Linked DNA regions of Geobacillus stearothermophilus ATCC 12980. The protein of the gene in region 2 interacts with the protein of the main gene of each other region in a pairwise test. Links are inferred from orthologs where the notes say so. Each region holds a gene or a part of one and is shown on either strand. Other genes may lie near its edges. The genes, in order: QSJ10_RS13970 and topA.

Region 1 (14,782 bases), 1.5 Mb from region 2 along the record:
TTTCGCTATGCAGCGGGGACGCTTTCATGGACGGCGCCGAATCTCGTGTCGATTGTGTACTATTACTCGTTCCTTCTGTCAAGCTTCATCGGCGCGCTGCTGATCGCCTTGGGGATGGACGATTACTACATGATTCGCAAGCTGTTTCGGCCCGAGGAATACCGGCAGATTGGATTTGCTGTCGTATGCTTTGTCATGATCGTGTTCCCGCTGTCGATGGTGGTCGTTTCAAGGCTGTGCGGATTTGAAGCGAGGCAGGAGTTTCGCGCCTATTTGCAAAAGCCGCTTTCTCCGTTGGCTGGAGCGACGGGCAGCCAAGTGTTTTATGCGTTTTTGGCGCTGTCGCTCCTCAGTTTTGCCGCCATTGCGTATATGATTTGGAAAACGCCGACGATTCCGGTGTTTGCGCTCTTGACAGGGACGGATGAGAGCTTGGCTGCGTTGCGCATTGAGGCGTCGCGCCATTTTGCCGGAAACGTGCTCGTTCGCAATATTTTTGCCATTACGCTCACGCCGCTTTTGTCGTTTATCGCTTATTTGTTTGCCGAGCTGACGCACGAGTGGCGGTGGAAGCTGCTGTTTATCTGTCTGTTTGTCGGAGCGGTGTTCGTCAATGTGTATGATTTGGCCAAATCGCCGATTTTCTTTTACGTGATGATGTTTTTGCTGATTCGCATCTACATTGGAAAAACAAGGCTGTCGGCGGCGAAATTGGCGTTGTATGGGGGAGTGGGGGCGGCGGTGCTCGTCGGCATGTACACCGTCATTCAAGGGGTGCAAGATGTTGCGACCTTTTTGTCTTACAACAAAGGCCCGATCGGCCGCATGATTTTGGCGCAAATCGCGCCGATGTTTCTTCATTTGAATTTGTTCGGCGAAGCGCTGCCATTTCTTTATGGAAAAAGCTTGCCCTCGATTTTAACAGGGTTGTTTGACGTCGAGAATGTCCGCTCCGCCCGCCTCGTGATGGCGCACGTGTTCCCAGAGCGGATTGAAGACGGGACAGGGGGAGTGTTGAACACCCTTTTTGTTGCTGAGGCGTATGCCAATTTCGGTTATGTGGGGATCGTCATCGGCACGCTGTATGTCGGTGTCGTGACGCAGCTGTTGTATATTGGGTTTCTACGGCTGCCAAAAAATCCTTTGTTTTTAAGTTTGTTCGTTTATTTTTCCATTAACATCCCCCGCACGCTCGTCGGTGGGTTCACCGATTTTTTGTTCAATCCGACCTGGGTGCTGCTCGTGGCATTGTTTGGCGGAATGGCGTTGTGGCTGCGGGTGCAGGGGGATTTACGGGCATGGTTTGCAGCGAAAAGGCGAATCACGGATGAGGGATGAATGATGAAAACCGTATTGATTTATTACCCGTTTTCACTCGTCGCGGAACGAAACAGCGGGTCAAAGCTGCGGCCGTATGAAATGCATCAGGCGTTTTTGCGCTGGGGAGCGAAAGAGGGAGTGGACGTTCTTCTGATCGCCGGCACGTCAGCCGAGCGGGAGAAGCAATTTCAAGAGCTCCGCAGCCAAGGCAAGCTCGATGATGTCTGGTTTTGTTATATGGAAAACCAGACGATTCCGCTTTGGCTCACGGACCCAGGACACCGGCCGCAACGTCCGTTCGTCGATCGGGATGTGCTCCGCTACCTGAAAGGCCGCAACGTTCCCATTGGCGTCTTTTACCGCGACGTCTATTGGAAGTTTCCTGATTTGTATCCGCTCCGCGGTTGGAAAAAAGCGGCCATGCAAATGATGTACCGTTGGGAAGAACGGTTTTACGAGCGGTACTGCGATGTCATCTTTTTGCCGAGTCTCGAAATGGGAACATATGTCGCGATCCGCCGCCCGATGGTCGATTTGCCGCCGGGTGGGAAGCAAAAGCCGTTTCAGCGGTTCGGGACGGCGAAACAGCCGCTGAATGCCATTTATGTTGGCGGCATCAACAATGCTGACTATGGGCTTTTGCTCCTGCTTGAGGCGATTCGCTTAGCAAACCGCCGCAAGCCGCTTGTTTCGCTCACCGTCGTCTGCCGAAAAGACGAGTACGAGCGGCAGCCGCTTGCGGTGAAAGAAGAGCTTGCCGCCTTGCAAGTGCGCGTCGAGCACGTCAGCGGCGAAGCGCTCGACCGTTTGTATGCGGAGATGGATTTCGCCTTCATCCCGCGGCGGCGGAGCGAGTATAATGATTTTTCCGTTCCCGTCAAACTGGTCGACTATCTGTCGAGCGGCCTGCCGATTGTCGCCACCGCTTGCTCGGCGCAAAAGCGATTGATTGAAGCGGATGGGTATGGCGTCATTTGCGACGACAACCCGTCGTCGATGGCAGAAGCGATCGCCAAGATGGCGGACATGCTCGAGGAGTGCCGCTTGCGCATTGCGCGGACGTTTATGGCGAAACATTCATGGGAAGCGAGAGTGGAAAAGGTGAAAGAAACGTTGGTGGGGGGCCTCCGATGAAAGTCGCCTTATTGGCTCCAAGCAAATCGATCCATACGCATAAGTGGGCCCGCTTTTACCAAACGCAAGGCATCGATGTGAAAGTCGTGACGTTTAAAGACCATTACGGGCCGGAGCAAGCGAAAGAAGTCGAGACAGTCGTGCTGCCGAAATGGCTGCCGGGGAAGTTGTCGTATTTTTCCACTGTCTTTTCATTAAAGCGGCTGCTCGCTTCGTTTCGACCAGATATTTTGCACGCCCATTATGCCTCCAGCTACGGGTTGATCGGGGCGCTTGCTTCGTATCATCCGTTTTACGTCTCCGTCTGGGGACGCGACGTGTATCAGTTTCCGAATGCCAATCGCTGGAACCGACGGATGCTTGAATATACATTGCAGCGAGCGGATGTCATTTGTTCGACAAGTCATGTGATGGCGAAAGAAACCGGAAAGTATACGGACAAACCGATCGAGGTGACGCCGTTTGGGGTGGATGTCGCCCGCTTCAAACCATTGCCGAAACAGCCGAAACGGACCGTGACGATCGGCACAGTGAAAGCTCTTTCGGACAAGTACGGGATCGCTGATTTGATTCGAGCGTTTGCCGTTGTGCACGAGCGGCATCCACAAACGGAGCTGTTGATCGTCGGCGATGGGCCGCAGCGAAGTGAATACGAGGAGCTGTGCGCCCGCCTCGGCATCCAATCCGTGACGACGTTTGTCGGCAAAGTTCCGAACGAACAAGTGCCACTGTACATCAATCAAATGGATATTTTCGCCGTGCCTTCGACTGAAGACAGCGAAAGTTTTGGCGTTGCCGCCGTCGAGGCGATGGCGTGCGGCGTTCCCGTTGTCGTCTCCAACGTCGGTGGATTGCCGGAAGTCGTCCGTGAGGGAACAACGGGGTTGATTGTGCCGAAAAACAGTCCGGAAAAGCTAGCGGAGGCGTTCGAACGGCTGTTGCTTGATGAGAGGCTGCGGCAACGAATGGGGGAAAACGGCGTCAACCATGTTCATGAACATTACGATTGGACGGAAAATGCGATGCGCATGATCCGATTGTATGAACAAACGTTGAAAGGCGGTGGAGGGAGTCGATGAGGAACAAAGCCGTCATATCAGCCGCCGCGGTTGGTGCTCGTTTGTTGCCGAAAGCGGCGGCTAGGACGCGAAGCCGGCGGCTTTCCGTTGGCAAGCTCGTGATGGCCGTTGGCTTACGGCAACGACTATACATCCAAGGACAGCGGAACGATGCCAGGGGGGCGTTGCCCTTTTTCCACGCCTCGTTTGCGCTCGCCTCTTGGCGCTCAAAATGGAACGTTCGTTTGCGATTTTGGGGGAAAGTGGTGTGGAGCGGACGATGAGGATCATTTACCTATGCCAACACTTCCCGCCGGAAACGGGCGCACCGCAAATTCGTGTGTATGAGGTGAGCAAAGAGCTGATCAAACGGGGGCATCAAGTGGAAGTGCTTACGGCATTCCCGCATCATCCGCACGGCGTCATCCCCAAGCCATACCGCGGCCTGTTTTATTTGTTCGAACAATGGGAGGGCATTCCCGTTCATCGGACATGGATTTATCCGTCGCCAAAGGGGAGCTTTTGGAAGCGACTCGCTTCGTATTTTTCGTTTACGTTCAGCTCGTTTTATTCGCTGCTTGTGAAAGCGAAGCCGACGGATGTGATCATTTGCAATTCCCCGCCGTTGTTTTTAGGGATCACCGGGTACGTGGGCGCGAAGTTGAAACGGGCGAAGTTTGTCTTCAACGTCGCTGACATTTGGCCGGAATCGGCCGTTGAGCTCGGCATTTTGAAAAATCGGCTGTTCATCCGAATGGCGAGATGGCTCGAGCTGTTTTTATACCGGAAGGCTTGGAAAATCGCTGCCGCGACAGAAGGCATTCGCGATTATATGATTGAACAAGGAAAGGCGCCCGAGGATGTCTTTTTATTGCCGAACGGCGTCAACACGGATGTGTTTCGCCCGCTGCCGAAAAACAAAGAGTTGCTTGCGGAATTAGGGCTCGAAGGAAAAGTGGTGTTTACGTACGCCGGAACGATGGGATACGCCCAAGGGCTCGATTCGGTGCTGCGGGCGGCGGCCATCGTCAAAGCAAAAGATGAACGGGCGCATTTCCTGTTTGTCGGCGATGGCCAAGAGCGAGAAAAGCTGATGGCGTTAAAAGAAGAGCTCGGCCTTGACAATGTGACGTTTTACGGATCCGTTCCTGTTGAGAAGATGCCGGAGATTTTCTCCATCACCGATTACAGCATCGTTTCGCTGCGCAACATCGATTTGTTTAAAGGGGCAAGGCCGTCGAAAATTTTCCCGGCGATCGCCACCGGAACCCCGGTGCTGTATTGCGGCGAAGGGGAGAGCGCCGAGATTTTAGAAACATACCATTGCGGAAAAATCGCTCCTCCAGAAAATCCTGAACAGATCGCTGCCGCGGTTCTCGAGTTGCTTTGCCTTCCGAGCGAGGAATACGAAAAGATGGCGGAAAATGGGCGTAAGTTGGCGGTGGAGCAATACTCATGGATTCGCATTGTCGACGATTTGCTTCACGCCCTTGGCGATGAAACAAAACGCGAATCCGTCAGATGGACAGAAAAATAGAAAAAGAAGAAAGGGCGTTCCGCTCACAAAGAAGGACGCCCTTTTTTGTTCCCGAGTGATGCCGAGGTGGAGAGCAAAATCCCGTATGACATCATGGACTCTGTCGCTAGAACGAGACTTCAGCACCGGGGAAGTAGTGTTCTAAAATTTGCTCCGCCGTCCATCCACGCTCGGCAAATGCTTTTGCTCCGTATTGGCTCATGCCGATCCGGTGCCCCCATCCTTTTCCCGTGACAGTGATCGAGCTAACCCCTGACGGCGAGGCGGAAAGCGGCACGATGCCATCCGTTGTTTGCACCTTGATTCCTTCGACGCCGGCGAGCGAAACGGTTCCGATCCCTGTTTGGACGGAGTAAGATGACAAGGAAGAGGCGGCGATGTTGCCGCTGGCCGTTTGAATCGACACGGATGGGCCGCTTTTTTGCACTTGAATGTCAAACCAGTTGGACGGCAAGATGCCGTAAAATTGATTGCCGTCTAGCGGGAACAGTTTGCGGATGATCGCTTCATTGCCTTTCACCGTTTTTTCGCCTGCCGAGGTTTCAATCGTGACGGCCCCCACTTCTCCGTTCGCGCCGGTTTTGGCGATCGAGACGTCGTATAAAACAACCGATGGATCGTTGAACCCGAACGAACGCAACAGCACAGCTGGGGAGAAGGTGAATGACCATCGGCTGTACGGCGATGATTCATACGGGTCATCGACGCTCGCCAAATATGGGTAGGCGGTTTGCGACGAGTTCCAGACGTCGCTTACATTGGCGGTTCTGCCGCCGCTTGTCGAGTGGTAATACGTTTCAATGATACTGCCATTATATTTCAGATACCATCCTCTTGTTGCATCCACTGCCGCGTTCGATCGTGGAGATTCTCCATCATATCCTTTATACGTCTGTGTGTTTGGATTGGTCGTCAAACTTGTTTTATGTTTATAGGCATAGTTTCGGGCCGCAATGGCTTGCGCCTTCAGCGCCTCAAGCGGCCAAGAGGCAGGCATCTCGCTCGGCACGACTCCTTTTAAATAATCTTCCATATCTAAAATATTGACAGCATACAAGGCGCTGTTTTGCAGGCGAATGTCGACGCTTCCCCGATACCGCGTTTGGTTCACCTTGACAAGCGACAACGGCGCCGCGCCGATCGTTTCTTGAATGGTAAATCCGGTGCTTGAAAAATCCGTCTTTCCATTGTACGTGACAAACACGGTCGAAGAGGAAGACTGAAATGTCAGATTTGTCCCGCTTGGCAGCGGGGTGATCGTCAACGTCTCTTTATTGACGATTTGATAGTTTCCTTCGACGGCGACTGTCACCGATGTCCCTTTATATAAAAGGACTTGCACGGTATTGTTGTACGTTTTCACCCCAGCGGCGTTCGACGCGGAAGGAGAGACGATGAGCAAAAACAGGCCGACGGCCAACCACGCCAATTTTTTCACCGTCTACTTCACCTCACCAAATTCAGCGGCCATCCAACCCTGACGCCCATCAGACAGTTGCACGTTGTACCATTTCTCCCCTTTGCTGTTGGTAAACGGCTGAATATAGACCATCTCTGTCCCTTTTGGAACGGTCGCAATAATCGGATAAGAAGTCGTCGCTCCTTTTCGAATATTGACCGCGGCCGTGGCGATGACGTGCTTGGTGCTGTCGCTGCTGACGGCGGATGTCGAGACATCGCCGGAATAAATCCAACCTTTCAACGATGAGGAGAGGATGATGTTGTACCACAATCCTTGGGAAGTAAGGTGCGCCCCGACCACTTGCAGTGAAGCCCCTGCCTGTTTATAAGTGATGACGCGGTAGCTCGTTGACGCTCCGCTGCGGACGGCCGCATTGTTTTTCACTACATAGACGACAGAAGGCAAAGAAGGCGAAGCGGGTTTGCTAGCAAGTTGTTGTTGAAGTTGTTGAATTTGTTGTTGCTGGGCGGCCAGTTGTGCTTTCAGGTTGGCAATGTCGTTTTTCATCGGGTTGAGCTGGGAAGTCACCCAGTCGACGCTCGCTAACACGACTTCTTCTGATGCTTTCATCGCCGATGGCGTAAACAAGAGGGCGCCTGCCGTCATTCCGACCGCCAGGCTGGCAGCAACGGCCCATTTGGCTTTTCGTTTCATCATGTTCATCTCCCCCGTTTTTGGATATGGAAAGAAAGGAGAATAATAGCTTTCCTAAAAGGCCGGTGAAAAACAACGGATTCGCTCGGTTCATGAGGAATCGCAAGGAATGAAAACGCGATGCTGCCATGTTTCTCAGTTTGACGAACTCCGTCGTAAAGCTTTGCAATCCGTTGCATTACCGGCCTTCTCATGCTATTATTCTCCGAACGCGAACAAACTAGAATTGGCTGAAATACTCTTCCAGTCCTTCGCGAATGCCGACGGCCGCTTTTTGGCGGAACGCTTTCGTTTTGAGCTGCGCCTCTTCATTTGGATTGGAGATGAAGGCGAGCTCAACGAGAATGCTCGGCAGCTCGTTTTTCCGGTTGACGTAAAAGTTTTGCGTTTTATGGCCGCGGTCATATGTTCCGAGCTGTTGGACAAGATGTTTTTGCACGATGGCGGCCAACTGCTCGCTTTTTGGCCCATTGAAGTTGCTCGATACGTTGTAGTACGTTGTCGTTCCGCGAGATGTCCGCGAGTACGAGTCGGCGTGAATGCTGATAAAGGCGTCGTAGTCGGAACTGTTGGCGATCCATGTCCGTTCAGACAGCTCCAAAAAGATGTCGGTGCTTCGCGTCAATTTCACGATCGCTCCGGCCCGCTCCAATTCTTCTTTTAGCAATAAGGCGGTGTCGAGAGTAATATCTTTTTCCCGCGTGCCGCCAGGGCCGATCGCCCCGGTGTCGTGCGCCCCATGCCCTGCGTCAATGATGATTTTTTTGCCCTTGAGTCCGGTCTCGAGAATTTTCAGCGCCAATCGGTCGCTGTAATGGCGAAGGGTGAACGTGTACCCCGGTTCAAAGGTGATGAGCAGGCTGCTGCCGGTCCATTCCACGGTTTGTATGCCTGGAATATCGGTCGACGGGACTTCAGCGTAGGAAAACGAGCCGGTGATTTTCAGACGATTGCCCGGCAACAACGAATAGGAGACGCGGAAATTAGACGTTTTTTTCCACGTCAAATAGGCATTGTCGTTGATGGTCGAAAAAGTCGGTTCAACGAGACTATTTAAGGCGACGGTAGAGGTGCTTGATTCCTCCACCCATCCGCGGACGCCATTGGATGTTTCGACATTCAGCCATCCATGATATTCGTAAAGGACAGCAAGTCGCTCATTCGCTGCCAACGCCTTCAACGATTGATAGTTCGAAGATGCACCTCGGCGCAGCGGAGTGCCCGCCTGTTTGACGTATACGTAGGATGGGGCTTTTACTTCAAACACCGGCATCCATCCCGTTTTCCCCGATGCAGAGGTGACTTGCACCCAGTCGAACGGAGATGCTTCTGTCGTCTTCAAAACCGTGACCGTTCGGTTTTTCGCAATCCGCTCGATGACGGCGGCGCTCAACGAAGGTTCGGCAAACAGCGCCGCATTAGCGGTTGTCACCTGCTTTTGCATCCCCTGGTTGGCTGGTGGGGAAAGGTAGGATTTGGTTACGACCGTCTCGTGCACCCAGCCGAGCGTTTTTCCATTGAGGGGCACTTTGTACCAAAGCGCTCCCGACGCATCTTTGGCGCTTGACAGGCTGTTCAGTTTGGTTCCTTTTTTCAGTTGGGTGACGACTTTTGCTTTTAAAGATGGAGCTTGCCGCACATTGGCGACCGAAACGCTGACCGTCAGCGGCTGGCCTGAGACGCTGGACGTATCCGAGACACCGCTTGGAACCGACATGGTTGATGACATCGTCAACACTTTTTCCGACACCCATCCTCGGACATGTCCGAGATCAACGCGGCACCAAAGTTCCTGACCATTTGTGACGAACAAATCGATCACTTTGACAGATTGACCGCGTGACACTGTGGCGACGGCGCGGTAATGGACGCTCGCCCCGCGGCGAACCGGGGAGGACTGCACAACGTTCATGAATGTCGGCAAAAGTGTCGGAAGCTGTTTGGGTATGTAGATCTGTTCCGTTTTCACCCATCCTTTGACTCCCGCCCACTCCACACGCACATACTGTTCCCCGAGCGAATTGGTGAACTCGGCAATGATGGAGACGACATCGCCGTTAGACAGTGTTTTGACGACCGGATAGTAAGGGGATGCCCCCTTGCGCATCGCGATGTCGTTGGCGGCGATCACCGCACGCTTTCCGACGAGCATGGAAGGCGGTTGGTTAGAAAAGCTGTCCGCACGCGTCCAGCCGGTGACGCCTCCGTACTCGATGCGGTACCACGTTTCACCATAGGCATTTTGAAACTCGTCTATGACTTTCACTTGTTGGCCAGCGGGAATCGAGCCAACGGACCGATATGAATCGGTTGCCCCTCTTCTCAGCAACGAGTCTTGCTTGGCGAACATCACGTTAGGGAAGGCGGAAGAGACATGCGCTTCAGAAAAGTCGTCTGCCCGCGCCCAGCCTGTGATGCCCTTATATTCGATGCGATACCACGTTTCGCCAGCAGCGTTTTGGAACTTGTCGATGACCTTTACTTGTTGGCCAGCGGAAATGGATTCGACGATTTGATAGGAATCCGTCGCTCCTCTCCTCAGCAAAGCGTTATGCTCCGCGACCATGAGTGTCGGTGAGGATGAGGACGGACTTCCATCGGCGGCCAAGGCGGCCGACGGCCACAGCGGGCAAGTCGCTAACAAGACGGAAAGAAGCGTTTTTTTCAAGGATTCGATCCCCCCTTTTTTCTCAAGTTTGCGTTTTCTATACTATCATAGCGAATTTTGCCGTTTTATCCAACCCGAATTCAGTCCTATTATGAGAAAAAATGAAAAGTTTTGTTGAAAAAGAGAAAAAAACAGAGGACATGAAAAGTTGTGTTCTTTCATCATCATTGCGGCATGATATACGCTGTAAATGGAAAAAGGCGCCCCATTGCTTTTGGGAGCACCTTCTTTGTGATCGTTAATTTTGGTTTTGTGTGGATGGTGAATTGCTGCGCGTGAGGGAGGCGTTGGACGTCTCGAGCGCTTGCCGCAGCGTTTTATTGATTGAGCTGACCGATTGCTCGTCGGGGATGTAGTAGTACACGCCGTTGATTGTTTCGTCGTATCCTTTCAAATGCAAATTTTCTACATCCGCGTTTTTCATTTTTTGATAGACATAGATGAACGATAACAAATCGGCCGGAGGGATGTTCGTCCGCACGTGATCCCCTAAATCGGCGATGATGTCATCCAGCTTCGGCAGCGAGGTGATGGATGTGCTTTTGTCAATAATGGCACGAATGACTTGTTTTTGCCGCTCGTTTCGGCCAAAGTCGCCGCGGGGGTCCGATTTTCTCATGCGCACATAGGCGAGCGCTTCATTGCCATTCAACTCTTGTTTGCCTTTATGGAACGTATGCCATTTGAGGGAGCCGGTCAGTTGGGCTTTGAATGTGAACGGAACATCCACCGTGACGCCGCCTAAGGAATCGACAATTTTCTGGAACCCGTCAAAATCGGTTGTCACGTAATAGTCAATCGGTACATCGATCAGCTCATTGACGGCTGCAATGGTCGATTGAATGCCGCCATGACTGTAAGAATGGGTGATTTTGTCTTTCCGCCCTTCGTTCGGGATGTAAACGCGCGTGTCGCGGGGAATGCTCAACAAATACACTTTGTTCGTCTTCGGATTGACGGTCAACAACATGACGACATCAGACCGCCCCTCCTCGTCGTGGTACTGGTTTTCCACTCCGACTAACAGAACGGTAAATGGGTCTTTGCGCACCTCAATGTTTCTTGCCGGCTTGCCTGATGGATCAAGCGCTTGATACATTTTGCTTGACGCCTGTTTCGTCTCGGAGTAAATATTGTAGCCAAAGGCGCCAACACCCCCGAGCAAAAGAAGAAACACGAGCAAAAATAATCGGCGGAGCCGCTTTTTTTTCTTTCGCTTTTTCACCGTTTTTCTTGTATGATTCATCGTTTAACCCTTCTTTCCTTTACGGTGTCGTTTTAGGAAGACGGAAGCAACCGTTCGGCATACTCCATCGCTCCCGCCTGAATGTCCGCCCTTCCGTTTGTCAGTTCGGTCATCCACTCGCCGAACGAAGACTGGCCGTCCTCGGGAACGAGAACATCAAACGTGACGCGGTCGGCATATTGGATATTTTTAATAGTATATACGGAAGAGCGCAGCTCATTTTCCACCTTCCCAAGCCACGAATAGTCAATCGTCACCTGCATGACGCGCATGAGCCGGCGTTCGACGATGCCTGCGGCGTTCAGGCCTTCTGAGACGGCGCGGCTGTATGCACGCACCAAGCCGCCCGCACCGAGCTTGATGCCGCCGAAGTAGCGGGTGACGACGGCGACGGTGTCTTTCAATCCTTTTTTCTTCAGCACTTCAAGCATCGGCACCCCTGCGGTGCCGCTCGGCTCACCGTCATCGTTCGCTTTTTGGATTTGGTCATGCTCCCCAATCAAATAGGCGGAGCAGTTGTGGGTGGCGTCCCAATGCTTCTTCTTGATCTGTTGAATAAAGGCGATAGCCTCTTCTTCCGTTTCCGCGCGGTTGACATAGCAGATAAACCGTGATTTTTCAATTACGATTTCGTGTTCACCGTATCCTTTAACCGTGTAATATTTTTGCAACAAAACGAAACACCTCAACGATCAACATCGTGCAAACGGTTTATTTGTTTATTTTTGCAAGAACGGCTAGCGCTCTACTCTCATTATGGTAAACTAAAAATAAAAGAGCAATAGATAGAGCATGCTTTTATTATTATAAATCGACAACTTTTTTCCTTCAAACAAATTTTGCTGGCGCCCATGCGCACCGCTTGGCAGCGATGTTGGAGGTTGGCAAATGGCTAAGGCAAAACAGTGGGACGTAAAGCAGTTAGATCGGATTGTCGAAAAAATGATCGACACCGTTCAACATAGCAAAGACGAAATTTTCCGCATCGGGGAGCAGTCGCGTCAAGAGCACGACCATTTGCTTCGCGAACTTGAGGAGGTGAAGCGGCTGACCGTGCAGGCGATCGAAGAAGCGGACCGGCTCGAAATGGAGGCGCGCCGGGCGCGCCGCCGCCTGTCGGAAGTGAGCCAAAACTTTTCGACCCACTTGGAGCAAGATATTCGCGAGGCGTATGAAGCGGCGCACGAGCTGCATATGAAGCTGACGATGGTGCGCGAGCGGGAGAAACAGCTGCGGCTGCGCCGTGATGAACTCGAGCGGAGATTGGCGAGCTTTGCGCAAATTATCGAACGCGCCGATTATTTAGTCGGGCAAATTACGGTCGTGCTCCACTACTTAAACAGCGATTTCCGCCAGGTCAGCGAGCTCGTTGAAGGAGCGAAGCAAAAGCAGGAATTTGGGCTGAAAATCACCGAAGCCCAGGAAGAAGAGCGGCGTCGGCTGTCGCGGGAAATCCATGACGGCCCGGCGCAGCTGCTTGCGCATGTCCTGCTTCGATCGGATCTCGTCGAAAAGGTGATCAAAGAGCGAGGGACAGAGGCGGCGATCGCCGAGATTCGTGATTTTCGCAAAATGGTGCGTTCGGCTTTGTCCGAAGTGCGCCGCATCATTTACGATTTGCGGCCGATGGCGCTTGATGATTTAGGATTGGTTCCGACGCTAAAAAAATACTTGCAAACGACCGAAGAATATAATAACGGAGTCCATATTTCCTTTGTACATATCGGCGAAGAAATTCGGCTGCCGTCGCGGATGGAGGCGGCCGTGTTTCGCCTTGTCCAAGAATCGGTGCAAAATGCCTTAAAGCATGCCGAAGCGCGCCATATCGACGTCAAAATGGAAGTGACGTGCCACCATCTGCTTGTCAGTGTCAAAGACGATGGCAAAGGATTTGATCCATCGGTCAAAAAAGAAAATGCGTTCGGCTTGATTGGAATGCGGGAGCGGGTGGAGCTGCTCGGCGGCACGCTCGACATCCGCTCAAAGATTGGCAGCGGAACGACCGTGTTCATTCGCGTTCCGCTCGACCGTTCGACTGACGAAGCGAACAAGGAGGAGAGGAAACGATGAAAACACGCATCGCGATTATCGACGATCACCAGCTGTTTCGCGAGAGCATCAAGCGCATTTTGGAATTTGAGGGCGATTTTGAAGTCGTGGCGGAAGGAAGCGACGGAAGCGAAGCGCTTTCAATCGTCGAAACATACCGCCCCGATTTGGTGCTGATGGACATTAACATGCCGGACATCAACGGCGTGGAGGCGACGAAACAGCTGATCGAAGCTTACCCTGATACGAAAGTCGTCGTGCTGTCGATCCATGACGATGAACACTATGTGATGCGCGCTTTGCAGACGGGGGCGACGGGGTATTTGCTGAAGGAGATGGATACCGATACGCTCATTGAGGCGGTGAGAATCGTCGCGGAAGGCGGATCGTATTTGCATCCGAAAGTGACGCACAACTTGATTCGCGAATACCGCCGCTTGACGTCGGAAAAAGGCGGCGTGGCGGTCAAACAAGAAGTGCGTCGTCCGTTGCATTTATTGACGCGGCGCGAGTGCGAAGTGCTGCAGCTGTTGGCCGACGGCAAAAGCAACCGCGCCATCGGCGAAGCGCTGTACATTAGCGAAAAAACGGTGAAAAACCACGTCAGCAGCATCTTGCAAAAATTAAACGTCAATGACCGGACGCAAGCCGTTGTGGTTGCGATCAAAAACGGCTGGGTGGAGGTGCGCTGAACGGAACGGGGGCTCTCGTCAGTCTTTGCAGCGGTGCGTTGACGATCGAAGCGGCTTCCTGTGGCATCGATGCGCCGTTTGACGGCGAAGGAGCGGCTTGGGCAAAGCGTTGCATGAGGATCAACGATGTTCCGCTTCACGGCCTGCCCGCGTTCTTTGCCTCCTCATGCATCGAGCGGTGGTGGACAACGAGTCTTTTTGGTATAATGGCAGAAAAGGCTGAATCAGGAAGGAATGGCGCCTGTGAAAATTGCGATTGTCACCGATAGCACGGCTTATTTGCCGAAAGACGTGCGCGAGCGGCTCGGCATCCGGATGATTCCGCTCAGCGTCATTTTTGGGGACGAAACATATCGCGAAGAGATCGATATGACGGCGGATGAATTTTTTGTCAAAATCAAGCAGAGTCCTAAGCTGCCGACGACATCGCAGCCCTCAGTCGGCGAATTTGTCGACTTGTTCACTGCCATTCGTGAGGAAGGGTACGACGCTGTCATCAGCATCCACCTCTCAAGCGGCATCAGCGGCACGTATCAAGGCGCGGTGACGGCGGGAACAATGGTCGATGGTCTGCGCGTTTACGCCTATGATTCGGAAATCAGCTGCATGGCGCAAGGGTTTTACGCCATCGAAGCCGCCGAGATGGCGAAGGCGGGGAAAATGCCGGAGGAGATTCTCGCCCGTCTTGATGAGATGAAGCGGACGTTGCGCGCCTACTTTATGGTCGACGACTTGTCCCACCTGCAGCGCGGCGGACGGCTCACTGGCGCGCAGGCGTTCATCGGCGGCCTCTTGCAAATCAAGCCGCTCCTTCGCTTTGAAAACAAAGTGATCGTGCCGTTTGAAAAAATCCGCACGCGCAAAAAGGCGGTGCAACGCATCGAGGAGCTGTTTGACGAAGATGCGGACAAAGGCGTTCCGCTCAAAGCCGCTATCATCCATGCCAACCAGCCCGATGAAGC
Region 2 (14,889 bases):
AAACGCCCGTTCATTTCTTTGGCCTGTTGTTCCAGCCAAGCAGCTTTGTCCAACCCGCTATTTTCATCCGTCTGTAGCCAAAAAGACGGAACGGCTGCCAGCGCTTTTGCACCAGCCCCTTCTTGGTTAACTCTTCCGCTTTCCCCATCAGCCGCCAAGGCTTCACCATCATTGTATGCAGCCGCCGGAGGGGCGTTTAAAACGTTGGCAGCGCCAACGTGCATAGCTGAAGCGGCCAGCCATAACGGCTCTGTCCATTCGTCTGTTATTCGCGGCTTCTTTCCTTCCGGCTGGGATGACCGTTCAATCCCCTCCTCAACCGGCAGCTTCCCGGTTTGCTTTTGCGCCAATAATGCCGCAAATGCGCTGGAAGCCGCTGTCTCTTTTCTCGCTGTCAGCTCCACGCCCGTTGGCTGCGGTGCAACTGCTGCGATCATCACTTTCATTCAGCCCCCTCCTCTCTCCCTGCCCATTTATGCAATGACGAAAGCAAGTTCGCCGCCTGCTCGGCCGGCATTTGTTCTAAAATAGCCGCGGCTTTGTCGCTATCGAGCCGGCTCAGCACCTCAAGCGCTTCATCCTCCGGCAGCTTGGCTAAAATAGCCGCGGCCTGCTTGTCTGACATGGCGTCGTACATGCTGATGACATCCACCGCAGACGCTTGTCCGCCGCCTTTTTCCTGCTGGGTCGGCAGCTGTTGCTGCGTCGACAGCCGGGCAATTTCCTCGTCTTTTGCCGCCAATTCGCTTTTTAGCTGCTCAATTTACTTTTTTTGCTTGGCGATCGTTTGGTTTTGCCGCTTGATCGTCTGCTGTTGCGTCTCGATCGTGTTGGCCAGCGTCTTTTCTTTCTTCTTCCAATCAAACCATTCGGCGACGAATGGCACGCTGTCCACCCATTGTTTCGCCTTCACCGCATCAATGCCGGCCGCCTTTGCAATCAGCAAGAGGAAGAAAGCCGCAAAGAGGCTCGGGACGACAACGACGAACAACATCCATTGCCACCGGCTTGCCGTTTCTTCCTGCTGAAGTTTGCTGCCCGCCATCTATAACTCTCCTTGCCGCACAAAGCGCTGAACGGCTATTTCATCGAGCAAACGGCTTTCGGCCTCTTTTTCGCGCTGCTCTGTCCACCGCCGCACGCGCTCCTGCATTTTCTCATACTTTTTCACTTCAATATTGAGCTCAATGAGGCGCTGGTGCCGGCACTGCATTTGCTCGCGCGCCCGCATGACGATGAGCTGATAGTGATCAATGGTTTGTTGCAAACTGGCGAGATACTGCAGCGTATGGCGAATGGCCCCGACAGCGAGGCCATCTTGCAGCCGCCTGTCCCTTTCCGCCTCGCATCGTTCTTTTTCCTTGAGCAACTTGTACAGCGCCTCGGCCGCCTGCTCAAACTTGTGCACCGCTTCTTCGTATTCAGCCAGCGCTGCTTGCTTTTCTTTTTCCTTCATCGTCCATAGTTTTTGCAGCCGAAATGTCGACATCATTGTGGATCACCCTTCCCCCTCTTAACGCTGTGCCCCCGTCATGGCGGCGAAATGAGACGGAAAAGGGCATCAATGCTTTCGGCGCGCGTCGCCTTTTCCTCTATTTCTTGGCGGCAAAACGCCATCATTTGCGGATAACGTTCAATCGCCTCATCAATTTCTCGCGATGCCCCCCGCTTGTACGCCCCTATTTGAATCAAATCCTCCGAATCGATATAAGTGGAAAGGAGACGGCGGAAACGGTTCGCTGCTTCGCGGTGCTCAGCGCTGATAATATGAGGCATGACGCGGCTGACGCTTTTCAGCACGTTAATGGCCGGGTACTGGCCTTTATTCGCGAGCTGGCGTTCCAACACAAAATGGCCGTCCAAAATGCCGCGCACCGCATCGGCAATCGGCTCGTTCATATCGTCGCCGTCAACGAGCACCGTATAAAACGCGGTAATGGTGCCTGAGTCGCTCGTCCCGGCCCGCTCGAGCAGCTTCGGGAGCAAGGCGAATACCGACGGGGTATAGCCCTTTGTAGTCGGCGGCTCGCCGACAGCCAACCCGATCTCCCGCTGCGCCATCGCGACGCGGGTGACCGAATCCATCATCAGCATGACATCCGCCCCTTGGTCGCGGAAATATTCGGCGATCGCTGTCGCGGTGTACGCCCCTTTGACACGCATGAGCGCCGGTTGGTCCGAGGTGGCGACAACGACGACGGAACGGGCCAATCCTTCCGGCCCAAGATCGCGCTCTAAAAATTCGCGCACTTCGCGCCCCCGCTCGCCGATTAAGGCGATAACGTTCACGTCAGCCGATGTGCGGCGGGCGATCATTCCCATGAGCGTGCTCTTGCCGACGCCGGAACCAGCAAAAATGCCGACCCGTTGCCCTTTCCCGACCGCCAGCAGACTGTCGATGACGCGCACGCCGACTTCAATCGGCTCGGCGATCGGCGGCCGGGTGAGCGGATTGGGCGGATCGCGGTCGACCGACACAGGCTTCAGCCCGGGCGGCAGTGGGGCACCGTCCAACGGTTGGCCGAGCGGATCAAGAACCATGCCGATGAGCGCATCGCCCACATACACTTCGAGCGGCTTGCCGGTCGCTTCCACCAAACAGCCGGGGGCGATATGCGTCATGGCGGAAAACGGCATGAGCAAGACGTGGTGCTCGTGAAAGCCGACGACTTCCGCCGGAATTTTCCGGCCACTCGTTTCATGAATGTAGCAAAGGTCGCCGATCGAGCTGCCCGGACCTTTCGATTCGGTCATGAGCCCAACGACGCGCGATACTTTGCCGAATCGTTTGTACAAATCGACGGTGGCGATGTCCTCAAGAAGCGCCTGCCAGTTCAGAGGACATTCCCTCCTTCAGCCGTCTGTAGAGCGCTTCGCGCAGCCGTTCAAGTTGCATGTCTACGCTGGCATCGATGCGGCCGAACGGCGTTTCCACGAGACAACCGTATTCCGGCAACGCCTCATCCGGATAGATGAACAAATCGACACGGTGCGGAAATAGCGATTTCAACAATTCTTGCTGTTCGGCTACCGTCTCATAACAACCCGGATGCACGTAAACGGACACTTCCGTTTGTCGCCGCACTTCCTGCAGCACTTGGCGCACAAGCGGCAAAAACGCGCTCCGGTCTCGCTCGAGCGTGGCGCCGATGATGCGTTCCGCCGCTTTCAGCGCCACTTCGAGCATCATCTCATCCGCCGCCTCGACCTTCGCATAAAATTCGTGATTCATCCGCTCCGCCAAGCGGCGGGCTTGGTCGATCCATTCGCGGTGTTCGCGAAGCGCCGCCTCGCGCCCGGCGGCGTAGCCGTCTTCGTACCCTTGGGCGCGCGCTTCCTGCCTAAGCCGGTCTTTCTCGTGCTCCCATTGCTCCCGTTCACGGGCCAGCTGTTCGCGCACCGTCTCGCAATATTGCTCGGCTTGGCGGCGAAGCGCGGCCGCCTCTTCTTTGGCGGCGGAAATCGCCTCGATTTCCTTTTGCCGATCCTCGTTCGAAGGCGGAACATCGAAAATGCAGCGCTGCACAGCGATCGTCTTTTTGCCGGCGCGCCCGGCCAATGCCGGCGCTTTAATGACGCTAGACAATAATATCATCTCCTCCCCCGCGGGCGATGACGATTTCCCCGGCTTCCTCGAGACGGCGGATAATGGCGACAATGCGCGATTGCGCTTCTTCCACATCACGCAGCCGGACCGGGCCCATATATTCCATTTCTTCTTTGAACGTCTCGGCCATTCTTGTTGACATGTTGCGGAAGACAATTTCTTTCACTTCATCACTCGCCACCTTAAGCGCCAGCATAAGGTCATTGTTATCCACTTCGCGGATGACGCGTTGAATGGCGCGATTGTCGAGCGTAACGATGTCTTCAAACACAAACATCCGCTTTTTAATTTCTTCCGCAAGCTCGGGGTCTTGAATTTCCAAAGCCTCTAAAATCGTCCGCTCCGTGCTTCGGTCGACTTGGTTCAGCACTTCGACGACCGCCTCAATGCCGCCGGTTTGCGTGTAATCTTGCATCACTGTCGCCGACAGCCGCCGCTCCAAAATTTGCTCGACTTCGCTAATGATCTCCGGCGACGTGCTGTCCATAAGCGCGATGCGCCTGGCCACATCGGCCTGCATCTCTTGCGGCAGCGCTGATAAAATCTGCCCCGCCTGCGCCGGGTCTAAATACGAAAGAATGAGAGCGATCGTTTGCGGATGCTCATGCTGAATAAAGTTTAACAGCTGCATCGGGTCGGCTTTGCGGGCGAAATCAAACGGCCGCACCATAAGCGCTGATGTCAGACGGTTGATAATGTTCATCGCCTTGTCCGGGCCGAGCGCTTTTTCCAACACTTCTTTCGCGTAGGCGATGCCGCCTTGGGCGATGTAATCCTGCGCCAAAGCGAGCTGCCGGAATTCCTCAAGCACTTCCTCTTTTTGCTCGGCCGCCACTTGGCGGACGTTGGAAATTTCGAGCGTCAGCTTTTCAATGTCTTCTTCGGATAAATGTTTATAGATGGAGGCCGATACGTCCGGGCCGAGGGAAATGAGCAAAATGGCTGCCTTTTGCCTGCCCGTCAGCCCGCCTTTCCGATCGCGTTTTGCCATACGCCGCTCCTCCTACTCTTCCGATAGCCATGTTTTCAATAGTTTGGCAAACTCATCCGGTTTTTCTTTCGCCAACCGCTCCAGCTGCCGACGGCGCAGCACCGCCTCCGTCTCCGGCGGCTCCGGCAAATCCGGCTCGACCGGAAGCGGCGGGGCGAATGCGAGCTCCTCCTCCTCTTCTTCTTCTTCATCTTCACGGCGGCGGCGCAGCCAGAAGAAGAGCAGTAGGGCAATGAGCAATAGCGCGCCTCCGCCGGCCGCGTACCACCGCCACGCCGGCTGAACCGGCGCCGGTTCGGTGAATGCCGGTTTGCCGTTGAGCTTTTGCACCGAGACGACGACGCGGCTATTGACATCCTGGTCGGTCAGCGCCTGCGCTTCTTCTTTGTCAATCGACGTCCGGACAATCGTCCCTAATAGTTTTTGAATGTCATTGACCGTTTCCGTCGGCAATGAATTCGGATCATCCGGATTTGGCGGCTCGACCATCACTTGAATGCCTAGATCGCGAATTTTATACGGGCTTTCTACGATTTGTTTTTTAATTTTGTTGACCTCATTGTTGATCGTTTCTTCGGTCCGCTCATAGTTTCCGTTCGTTCCGCCGTTTGCTCCTTGGTAGCCCGGCACTTCATTCGTCCCCGTTCCGGCCGTGCCGCCCGGCGGCGCACCGCTTCCCGAGTACGTCTCTTTAATGCGCTGGACGCTGACGGCAATGCCTTCATTGTTCTTTTCGTCCACCGGAGCGACCAACTGCTCCTCTCGCTTTTCCTGTGTAAAGTCGATGTCGGCCGTCACCGAGACAACGACTTTGTCCTGCCCCATCATCGTGCCGAGCATTCGCTGGACTTGCCGTTGAATGTCGCGTTCGATTTGTCGTTTGATCTGTTGCTGCTCAGTGAATGCCGCCGCTGTCGAATTTTTGTTTTCATTTTTCAAATCGAAATACTCAAAAAACTGGTTCATAATGACGATATTATCTGTAGAGAGGTGGGGAACACTTTTGGCGACGAGATGATACAAAGCCCGAATTTGCTCGTCGCTGAATTCATAGCCCGGCTTCGTCTTCAGCACGATCGAAGCCGAGGCTTCCCCCTTTTCATCGGAAACGAATACGCTCGGCTGCGGAAGATTAATCATCACTTTCGCGTCCTCGACGCCGTCGATCGTTTTGATTAAGTTGGCGAGCTCCGTTTGCATCGCCTTCAGTTTCACCATATTAAACTCGTTGTCGGTCATGCCGAAGCTCGCGTTTTGGCCGAAAAACGAATAATCAATAACCCCGCTGTTCGGAATGCCCTCGGCGGCCAGCTCGACTTTCAGCGCATCCACTTGCTCTTTCGGCACTTTAATTGTCGTGCCGCCATCCGTCACTTCGGCGGGAACACCGCGCTGATCCAGCGTCGCCTTGATTTGTCCGGCTTCTTGCGGCGTCAAATCGCTGTATAGAGGCACCATTTCCGTCCTGAAGGCGAAAAAAATACCGAGGCCAAGGATCAAAAGGACCGTAGCCGCGCCTCCGGCGGCAAGCCATTTCTGTTTTTTCGTCCGCTCTTGCCAAAACAAACGGGCCCGGCCCCACCACTCTTTCCACTTGTTGCTCATACGATTCCCCCGATCATCCAGCCATACAGCCGCCGCGGCCACCGTTCGGCCATGGCGGGCTCTGTATGTATCGTCCCTTGCTGTCTACAACGGCATGCGCATCATTTCCTGGTACGCCTCAACCGCTTTGTTACGGATTTCGATCGTCAGTTGCAGCGCGATGCTTGCCTTTTGCGACGCGATCATCACATCATGCAATTGGACGTTTTCCCCACGGACAAGCTTTTCTGTCAGCGCATCTGCCTCGATTTGTGCGTTATTGACATTGTTGAGCGCTTCTTTGAAAAAGGAGGCGAACTGCTTTTGCACCGCTGCCGGCTTCACCGGGCTTGAAGCGGCGGCCGCCGGCGCCAGCCCGATGCGGCTCACTCCATCAACCATTTGTCATTCCTCCTCTTCGGCTTATTTCCCGATTTCAAGCGCCTTCATGAGCATCCCTTTTGAAGCGTTCAGCGCGGTGACATTCGCCTCATACGAGCGCGTCGCACCGATCAAATCGACCATTTCTTTGAGCGGTTCGACGTTTGGCAGGCGAACGTAGCCATCTGCGCCCGCATCCGGATGGTCCGGGTCGTAGACGAGTTTAAACGGAGCCGGATCGTCAGCAATTTCGTGCACCCGAACGCCGTTGCCGACAGCTTCAGCACGTCCGAGGGCGGCCTGCAAATAGCCCGAAAACGCCCCGCTCTGCGGTTCGATGATGACCATTTTGCGTCGGTACGGCTCCCATTCGCCATTGACGAAGCGGGCCCGCGTCGTATCAGCGTTGGCGATGTTGGAAGAAATCACGTCCATGCGCAGCCGCTGAGCGGTGAGCGCCGACGCCGAAATGTTTAAGCTTTGAAACACGGACACAGCCTATTTTCCTCCTTTGATCACCGTCTTTAGCGTATTGAATTTGCCGTTTAACCGCTCAATCAGAGCGTTATAATAAATTTGGTTTCCTGCCAATTTCGACATTTCTTGGTCGATATCGACACTGTTTCCATTATGATTGTAACTGATGCTGGCATTGGTCGTCACGACAATTTTTCCATTCTGTTCGTTTCGAAACGGAAAATGGCGCGGATCCGTCCGTTTGGCCTCAAGGGCAAGCGCCCGGTCAAGCTCCGCCTGAAAGCGCACATCTTTCGCCTTATAGCCCGGCGTATCGGCGTTGGCGATGTTGTCGGCGATCGCCTGTTGGCGAAGCGCAGCGTAGCGAAGCCCTTGTTCAAGCCAACCGATCGTCGCTGAAAAGAGCGCCAATGGAATCCCCTCTTTTCTCCTATTTTTCGACAGTTTCTGCTAATTTTCATTTTACAGGAAAGAAAACCTAATGTATAGACGGAACTTGGTACTATTTTTCGAAGATGCCATGACAGAAAAACGATGCCAAAGATGTTTGTCAACAACAAAAAACCCGCCGGGCCAAAATACCCAGCGGGCTTAGGCAGCTATGCCGTTCAGCTTGATTTCAATTTTTCCAGTTCGCTTAAAAACTTGTCATTCAATACTTTAATGTACGTTCCTTTCATGCCGAGCGAACGCGATTCGATGACGCCGGCGCTTTCAAGCTTGCGCAGGGCGTTGACGATCACCGAACGGGTGATGCCGACGCGGTCGGCGATTTTGCTGGCGACAAGCAGCCCTTCCGTTCCGTCAAGCTCTTCAAAAATATGTTCAATCGCCTCAAGTTCGCTGTAAGAAAGCGAGCTGATCGCCATTTGCACGACCGCCTTGCTGCGCGCTTCCTCTTCGATTTCTTCCGCTTTTTCACGCAAAATTTCCATGCCGACGACCGTTGCGCCATACTCGGCCAAAATCAGGTCATCGTTATCAAACTCACGATCAAGGCGCGACAAAATAAGCGTGCCGAGCCGTTCGCCTCCGCCGTTGATCGGAACGATCGTCGTCAAACCGGTTTTGAACAAGTCACGATTTTCCACTGGAAACGCCGTATATTCGCTATTAATATCGATATTAGGGGACGTTTCCGTAATGTTGAACAATTTTTTCGTGTATTCTTCCGGAAACTGGCGCTCCTCAAGCATCCGTTTCATCCGTTCGTTTTCAATCGACTGTTTAATGGCGAAGCCAAGCAGTTTGCCGCGGCGGCTGACGACGAACACGTTCGCTTCAATGACATCGCAAAGCGTTTCCGCCATCTCTTTGAAATTGACCGGCCGCCCAGCTGCCTTCTGCAGCATGGCGTTGATTTTTCGTGTTTTCTCTAGCAAGTTCATCGAGTCCATCTCCTCCTCATAAAATAAATTCGCTCAAATCTTTGTTTTTGACGATGCTGCCGAGTTTTTGCTCAACGTATTGCGGCGTGATGACGACTTTGTCGAGCCCGATATCGGGCGCTTCAAACAGCAAATCCTCAAGCAGTTTTTCCAAAATCGTATGTAGCCGGCGCGCGCCGATGTTGTCAGTCGTCTGGTTGACTTCGAAGGCCACTTCGGCAATCTTACGAATAGCATCGTCAGAAAATTCAAGACTTATACCTTCTGTTGCCAAAAGTGCCTGATATTGTTTAATGAGCGCATTATTCGGCTCGACCAATATACTTACGAAATCGTCAACCGAAAGTTTCGCCAACTCGACGCGGATCGGAAACCGACCTTGCAGCTCAGGGATCAAGTCGGACGGCTTCGCCATATGAAACGCGCCGGCGGCGATGAACAAAATATGGTCCGTTTTGACCGGTCCGTATTTCGTCATGACCGTCGATCCTTCGACGATCGGCAAGATGTCGCGCTGCACCCCTTCGCGCGAGACGTCGGCCGAGCCGGACACCGCCCCGCTGCGGGCAATTTTATCAATTTCATCGATAAAGATGATGCCCGACTGTTCGGCGAGGCGGACCGCCTCTTGCGTCACTTCATCCATGTCGATCAGTTTTTGCGCTTCTTCATTGATGAGCACCTTGCGCGCTTCACTCACTTTCAGGCGCCGCTTTTTGCGTCGCCGCGGCATCAGGCTGCTGAGCGCGTCTTGCATATTCACGCCCATCTGCTCAATGCCCGTCCCTTGCAAAAAGTCAAAGAGCATTGGCGTCTGCTCCTCAATTTCAATCGTGACCATCTCGTTTTCGAGCTGGCCGTTTGCCAGCTGCCAGGCCACTTGACGCCGTTTTTGCTCGATTTGTTCATCCTCATGGCCGTAGCTGTTGTCCGACGGATTCCCTTGGCCGCCAAACAACAGCTCGAGCGGATTTTTGATCGTTTGCTTTTGTTTGCCCGGAACGAGCAGTTCAACGAGCCGCTTGTTCGCCTGTTGTTCAGCTCGGTCTTTCACCTCATTCATTTTTCGTTCTTTCACGATCCGAACTGACGTTTCCACCAAATCGCGCACCATCGATTCGACGTCGCGCCCGACATAACCGACTTCCGTAAATTTCGTCGCCTCAACCTTGATAAACGGCGCGCCGACGAGCTTCGCGAGACGGCGGGCGATCTCCGTCTTCCCGACCCCGGTCGGGCCGATCATTAAAATGTTTTTCGGCATTACTTCATCGCGCAGTTTTTCATCGAGCAAACTGCGGCGGTACCGGTTGCGAAGCGCGATCGCCACCGCCTTTTTCGCCTCTTTTTGTCCGACGATAAACTGGTCGAGCTTCTCAACAATTTGCCGTGGAGTCAACGATTCCGCCATCATCGGCCTCCTCCTTTTTACAGCTCTTCGACAATAATATGGCTGTTCGTATAAACGCAAATGTCAGCGGCGATCTCCAGCGCCGCCTTCGCAATCTCCTTGGCGGTCATCGAGCCGCCGGCGTACTTCTTCAACGCACGCCCAGCAGCCAACGCATACTGACCGCCCGAGCCGATGGCGAGCATGCCGTCATCCGGTTCAATCACTTCCCCTGTGCCGGAAATCAGCAGCAAATGTTCCTTATCCATGACAATCAACATCGCCTCAAGGCGGCGCAACACTTTATCGCTCCGCCACTCTTTCGCCAGCTCGACGGCCGCGCGCGGCAAGTTGCCGTTGACCTGTTCCAGCTTGCCTTCAAACATTTCAAACAGCGTAAACGCGTCCGCCACTGAGCCGGCAAAGCCGGCTAGCACTTTGCCTTGAAACAGGCGCCGCACTTTTTTCGCTGTATGCTTCATCACGACGGCGTTGCCGAACGTCACTTGGCCGTCGCCAGCCATCGCCGCTGCGCTGTTATGGCGGATGGCAAAAATCGTCGTTGCATGAAAGCGTTCCATCGCTTTCCCCTCCTTACATGCGGGCTATGCCCGCGGATGCGCCTGCAAATAAATATGTCGCAACCGGTCTTTCGTTACATGTGTATACACTTGCGTCGATGACAAATGCGCATGGCCGAGCAGTTCCTGCACCGAACGGAGATCGGCCCCTTCGTTGAGCAAATGAGTCGCAAACGTATGCCGAAGCACATGCGGGCTGATGTTTTGCGTCAGCGCAGCAGCTTCGACAATCCGATCCAAAATATGGCGCACTCCCCGAGGCGTGAGCGGATTGCCTCGGGCGTTGACAAATAAATAGCGGTGGTCCGCCCGCAGCTTTCTGGTCAGCTCGCGTCGGCCCCCATGAATATACCGTTCAAGCGCTTCGCGGGCCGGACGGCCAAACGGAACGTAGCGCTGCTTGTTTCCTTTGCCGTGAATGAGCACAGTTTCCGCCACAAAATCGACATCAGACAGCTGTATGTGACAACATTCACTAACCCGAGCACCAGTCGCGTACAACAACTCAAGCAGCGCCGTATTGCGCTGGCCGAGGGCCGTATTTTCATCATTGACAAGAAACAACGCTTCTAATTCTTTCGGGTATAAAAAATTAGGAATTTTTTGCTCTTTCTTCGGCAGTGTCGCAAGCGCAAACGGATTTTCGGCCGCCCGCCCTTCGCGCATCAAAAATTTGTAAAAGCTGCGCAAACTGGAAATTTTACGGGCGACCGAACGGCTGGCCAAATGCTGGCCATACAGTTTCGTCAAATATAAGCGGACGTCGCTGTAGGCGACTTGGTCAAGCTCATTGATCCCTTCTTCGTTCATGAACTGGAAAAACTGCTCAATATCGCGCCGGTAGCACGCAATAGTATATTGTGAATAATTTTTCTCGATTTGTAAATATTCCATGAACAATTGTAACGCAAATGTCGCATTTTTCATCGCCTCACCCCGCAATGCCTCTACATCGTACCATATGATTGGTTGCAGCGCAACTATTTCTTCTAAAATTCTGAATTGTGTTCAACACTCCGTTATGTTTCCGGCTGTTCTTCATAATCGCAGGCCGTGCACTGCACTTGCACGCCTTTTTTTAACTTTTTCTCGACAAGCAGGCCGCCGCATTTCGGGCATGGGCGGGCAAGCGGTTTATCCCAGGAGACAAAATCGCACTCCGGAAAGCGGCTGCAACCGTAAAAGATCCGCTTTTTCTTCGTGTTGCGCTCGACAATCTCTCCTTCATGGCACTTCGGGCATTTGACGCCGATTTGTTTGACGATCGGCTTCGTATGGCGGCATTCGGGAAAATTGGAGCAGGCGATAAACTTGCCGAAGCGGCCCATTTTGTACACCATCGGGCTGCCGCATATGTCGCAGTCGATCCCGGCCGGCTCGTCTTTAATCTCCACTTCGCGCATTTCTTTTTCCGCCACTTTCAACCTTTTCTCGAACTCGCGGTAAAACTCATCGACGACTTTGATCCATTCCACTTTTCCCTCTTCAATTCCATCCAGCTCTTTTTCCATTTTCGCCGTAAACTCGACATCGATGATTTCCGGGAAAAACTCTAGCATCAGCTCGACAACGATTTCCCCGAGCTCCGTCGGGACGAACCGTTTGTTTTCCAACACGACGTAGTTGCGTTTTTGGATCGTATCGAGCGTCGGGGCGTAGGTCGATGGGCGGCCGATGCCGAGCTCCTCCAACGTTTTGACAAGGCGCGCTTCCGTATAGCGCGGCGGCGGCTGGGTAAAGTGCTGCTTCGGGTCGACCGCCTCGCTCTTGACCGTCTCCCCTTCCGTCAAGTCCGGAAGAAGCCGGTCTTGCTCTTCCGCTTGATCGTCCGTCCCTTCAATATACACTTTCATAAACCCCGGAAACTTCACCGTCGAGCCGCTCGCGCGGAACACGACGCCGTTGTTTTCCAGCTCGACGCTCATTGTGTCGAGCACCGCCGCCGCCATCTGGCTGGCGATAAACCGTTCCCAAATGAGTTTATACAACCGAAACTGGTCGCGCGTCAAATATGGCTTCACGTTCTCCGGATCGCGAAACGCCGAGGTCGGGCGAATCGCCTCGTGGGCGTCTTGGGCGTTCGCGCTGTTCTTTTCTTTCCGCTTCTCCTGACTGACGTACGCCGCGCCGAATTTGGCCTCAATGTACGCTGCCGCCTCTTGCTGCGCCGTTTCGGCGATGCGTGTCGAATCGGTGCGCATGTACGTAATGAGCCCGACCGTTCCTTCGCTGCCGAGGTCGATCCCTTCGTACAGCTGCTGGGCGATCATCATCGTCTTTTTCGTGCGGAAATTCAGCTTACGCGCCGCCTCCTGCTGCAGTGACGATGTGGTAAATGGGGGCACCGGGCTGCGTTTTCGCTCCCGCTTTGTCACCGTTTTCACCGTAAACGCGGGCCCGCTCAAGCGGGCGAGCACCGCTTTGACGTCCGCTTCCGTTTTTAATTCCCGCTTTTCGCCGTCCATCCCGTAAAACGAAGCCGCAAACGCCTCATCCCCTTTTTGAAACGTCGCTTGAATCGTCCAATATTCTTCCGGCTGAAACTGGCGGATTTCTTTTTCCCGGTCGATGATCAGACGGAGCGCAACCGATTGGACGCGGCCGGCGCTCAACCCTTTTTTGACTTTTTTCCATAAGAGCGGGCTGATGTTGTAGCCGACGAGGCGGTCGAGCACGCGCCGCGCCTGTTGGGCGTCGACAAGATTCATGTTGATGGAGCGCGGCTGCTGGAACGACTGTTGAATGGCATCCTTTGTAATTTCATGAAAAACGACGCGGCAGTCTGAGTGAATGTCTAAATCGAGCATGTGGGCCAAATGCCAGGCGATCGCTTCCCCTTCCCGATCCGGGTCGGCGGCAAGAAACACTTTTTTCGCCTTTTTGGCCGCCATTTTCAGCTCCTTAATCACCTGGCCTTTGCCGCGAATCGTAATATATTTCAATGCGTAGCCGCGGTCTATATCAACGCCCATCTGGCTTTTTGGCAAATCGCGAACGTGTCCCATCGAAGCTTTGACCGTATATTTTTTTCCTAAGTACCGCTCGATCGTCTTCGCTTTCGTTGGCGATTCGACGATAACCAAGTAGTCTGACATCCATCTTCCACCCCTAGGAAGTAAATTGAAATCTTCATTATTATTAATGATTATTGCCGCATTTGTCAAACATGATCATTATACGTACGGGAATTCGACGATGATGTCTTCCGCTTCCTGCACTAGTTTTGCCCCGTGCTGAATAAGCGTATTCGGCCCGGCTGCCTCGGCCGCCCCGATCGGACCGGGGACGGCAAACACTTCCCGCCCTTGCTCGAGCGCATACGCGGCGGTGATGAGCGAACCGCTTTTCCGTTTCGCTTGCACGACGAGCGTGCCGAGCGACAGTCCGCTGATGATGCGGTTGCGCGCCGGAAAGTGCCATGCCTGCGGCTTCGTTGCCGGCGGATGTTCGGCGATGACAAGCTGTTCATTCATCAAATAGCGGGCGAAGGGCCAGTGCGCTTTCGGGTAAACATGATCCAGCCCGCCGGCGATGACGGCGATCGTCGTTCCGCCGTACTTGACAGCAAGCCGATGGGCATGAATGTCGATGCCGGCAGCCAGCCCGCTGACGATCGTCCATCCGGCGGCCGAAAGGGGCGGAACAAGCTTGTCAAGCGCTTCGAGCCCGTCTTTGGTCGGGCGCCGCGTGCCGACGATGCTGATCAACTTTGTTTGTTGAAGCAAGCCGGCGTTCCCTTTTGCATACAGCACCCATGGCGGCGCGTAAATATGCTTTAACAGCGGCGGATAGTGATCATCGAACACGGTTATGACGTGAATGCGGCGAGCTTGATACGTTTTGATGAGCCGGTGAAGATCAATGGAATGCAGGTCGCGGAAAAAAGCAGCGAATTGTTGAGAAGTAAGCGGAACGAGCGGGCGAAGGGATTGAGGGGACATGAAAAATGGAGCGGCAAGCGTCGGGTCCGCGTCAAGCAGAGAGCGGATCGTCTTCCAGCCGGCTCCGCGGCAATGGTGAAGATGAATGAGCCGGTCGCGAACTGTATCGTACATACCATTCTCCTTTCTGCGTCAATGGCAAACAGCGCCCCGCACGGCAACGTGCGGAGCCCCATGTTAATGCGTTTTGCATTTTTCGTATAAACCGCGCTCTTTCAAGACCGAAATGAGCGTTTCGCCGATGACGGCCGGCGTTTCCGCTACTTTGATGCCGCATTCGGTCATTTTCTTGATTTTTTCCGCCGCCGTGCCTTTGCCGCCGGAAATGATAGCGCCGGCATGGCCCATCCGTTTGCCCGGAGGCGCCGTTTGCCCGCCGATAAAGCCGACGACCGGCTTCGTCATGTTCGCTTTCACCCATTCGGCCGCTTCTTCTTCCGCCGTGCCGCCGATTTCGCCGATCATAATGACCGCGTACGTCTCCTCGTCTTCGTTAAACGCCTTCAGCACATCGATGAAATTCGTGCCGTTGACCGGGTCGCCGCCAAT

Evidence for each region.
Region 1: the proteins of topA (region 2) and QSJ10_RS13970 interact in binary tests that used the Escherichia coli proteins (3 or more experiments, as listed by UniProt). The link is inferred for Geobacillus stearothermophilus ATCC 12980 from one-to-one orthologs.

The regions. Positions count from the first base shown.
Region 1 is NZ_CP128494.1:2,554,704-2,569,485, reverse strand. Bases 9,933-12,723 are described here. They hold QSJ10_RS13970 (YigZ family protein), read right to left. Parts: upstream 11,754-12,723; coding sequence 11,112-11,753; downstream 9,933-11,111. Other genes in these bases: QSJ10_RS13965 (sensor histidine kinase), read left to right, coding at 11,968-12,723; QSJ10_RS13975 (LCP family protein), read right to left, coding at 10,072-11,079. Also shown: QSJ10_RS14010 (O-antigen polymerase), read left to right, coding at 1-1,338; QSJ10_RS14005 (glycosyltransferase), read left to right, coding at 1,339-2,454; QSJ10_RS14000 (glycosyltransferase), read left to right, coding at 2,451-3,533; QSJ10_RS13995 (glycosyltransferase family 4 protein), read left to right, coding at 3,793-5,049; QSJ10_RS13990 (SpoIID/LytB domain-containing protein), read right to left, coding at 5,156-6,487; QSJ10_RS13985 (SH3 domain-containing protein), read right to left, coding at 6,491-7,168; QSJ10_RS13980 (SH3 domain-containing protein), read right to left, coding at 7,386-9,833; more of QSJ10_RS13965, read left to right, coding at 12,724-13,149; QSJ10_RS13960 (response regulator), read left to right, coding at 13,146-13,820; QSJ10_RS13955 (DegV family protein), read left to right, coding at 14,064-14,782.
Region 2 is NZ_CP128494.1:1,008,017-1,022,905, reverse strand. Bases 10,957-13,854 are described here. They hold topA (type I DNA topoisomerase), read right to left. Parts: upstream 13,495-13,854; coding sequence 11,419-13,494; downstream 10,957-11,418. Other genes in these bases: dprA (DNA-processing protein DprA), read right to left, coding at 13,573-13,854; xerC (tyrosine recombinase XerC), read right to left, coding at 10,957-11,326. Also shown: QSJ10_RS05525 (flagellar hook-length control protein FliK), read right to left, coding at 1-446; QSJ10_RS05520 (magnesium transporter MgtE N-terminal domain-containing protein), read right to left, coding at 443-742; QSJ10_RS05515 (hypothetical protein), read right to left, coding at 764-1,045; flagellar export protein FliJ, read right to left, coding at 1,046-1,492; flagellar protein export ATPase FliI, read right to left, coding at 1,531-2,796; flagellar assembly protein FliH, read right to left, coding at 2,816-3,595; flagellar motor switch protein FliG, read right to left, coding at 3,579-4,598; flagellar basal-body MS-ring/collar protein FliF, read right to left, coding at 4,611-6,203; flagellar hook-basal body complex protein FliE, read right to left, coding at 6,288-6,584; flagellar basal body rod protein FlgC, read right to left, coding at 6,606-7,058; flagellar basal body rod protein FlgB, read right to left, coding at 7,062-7,451; GTP-sensing pleiotropic transcriptional regulator CodY, read right to left, coding at 7,649-8,428; ATP-dependent protease ATPase subunit HslU, read right to left, coding at 8,445-9,839; ATP-dependent protease subunit HslV, read right to left, coding at 9,857-10,399; more of xerC, read right to left, coding at 10,424-10,956; more of dprA, read right to left, coding at 13,855-14,454; sucD (succinate--CoA ligase subunit alpha), read right to left, coding at 14,518-14,889. UniProt on the Escherichia coli protein: Releases the supercoiling and torsional tension of DNA, which is introduced during the DNA replication and transcription, by transiently cleaving and rejoining one strand of the DNA duplex.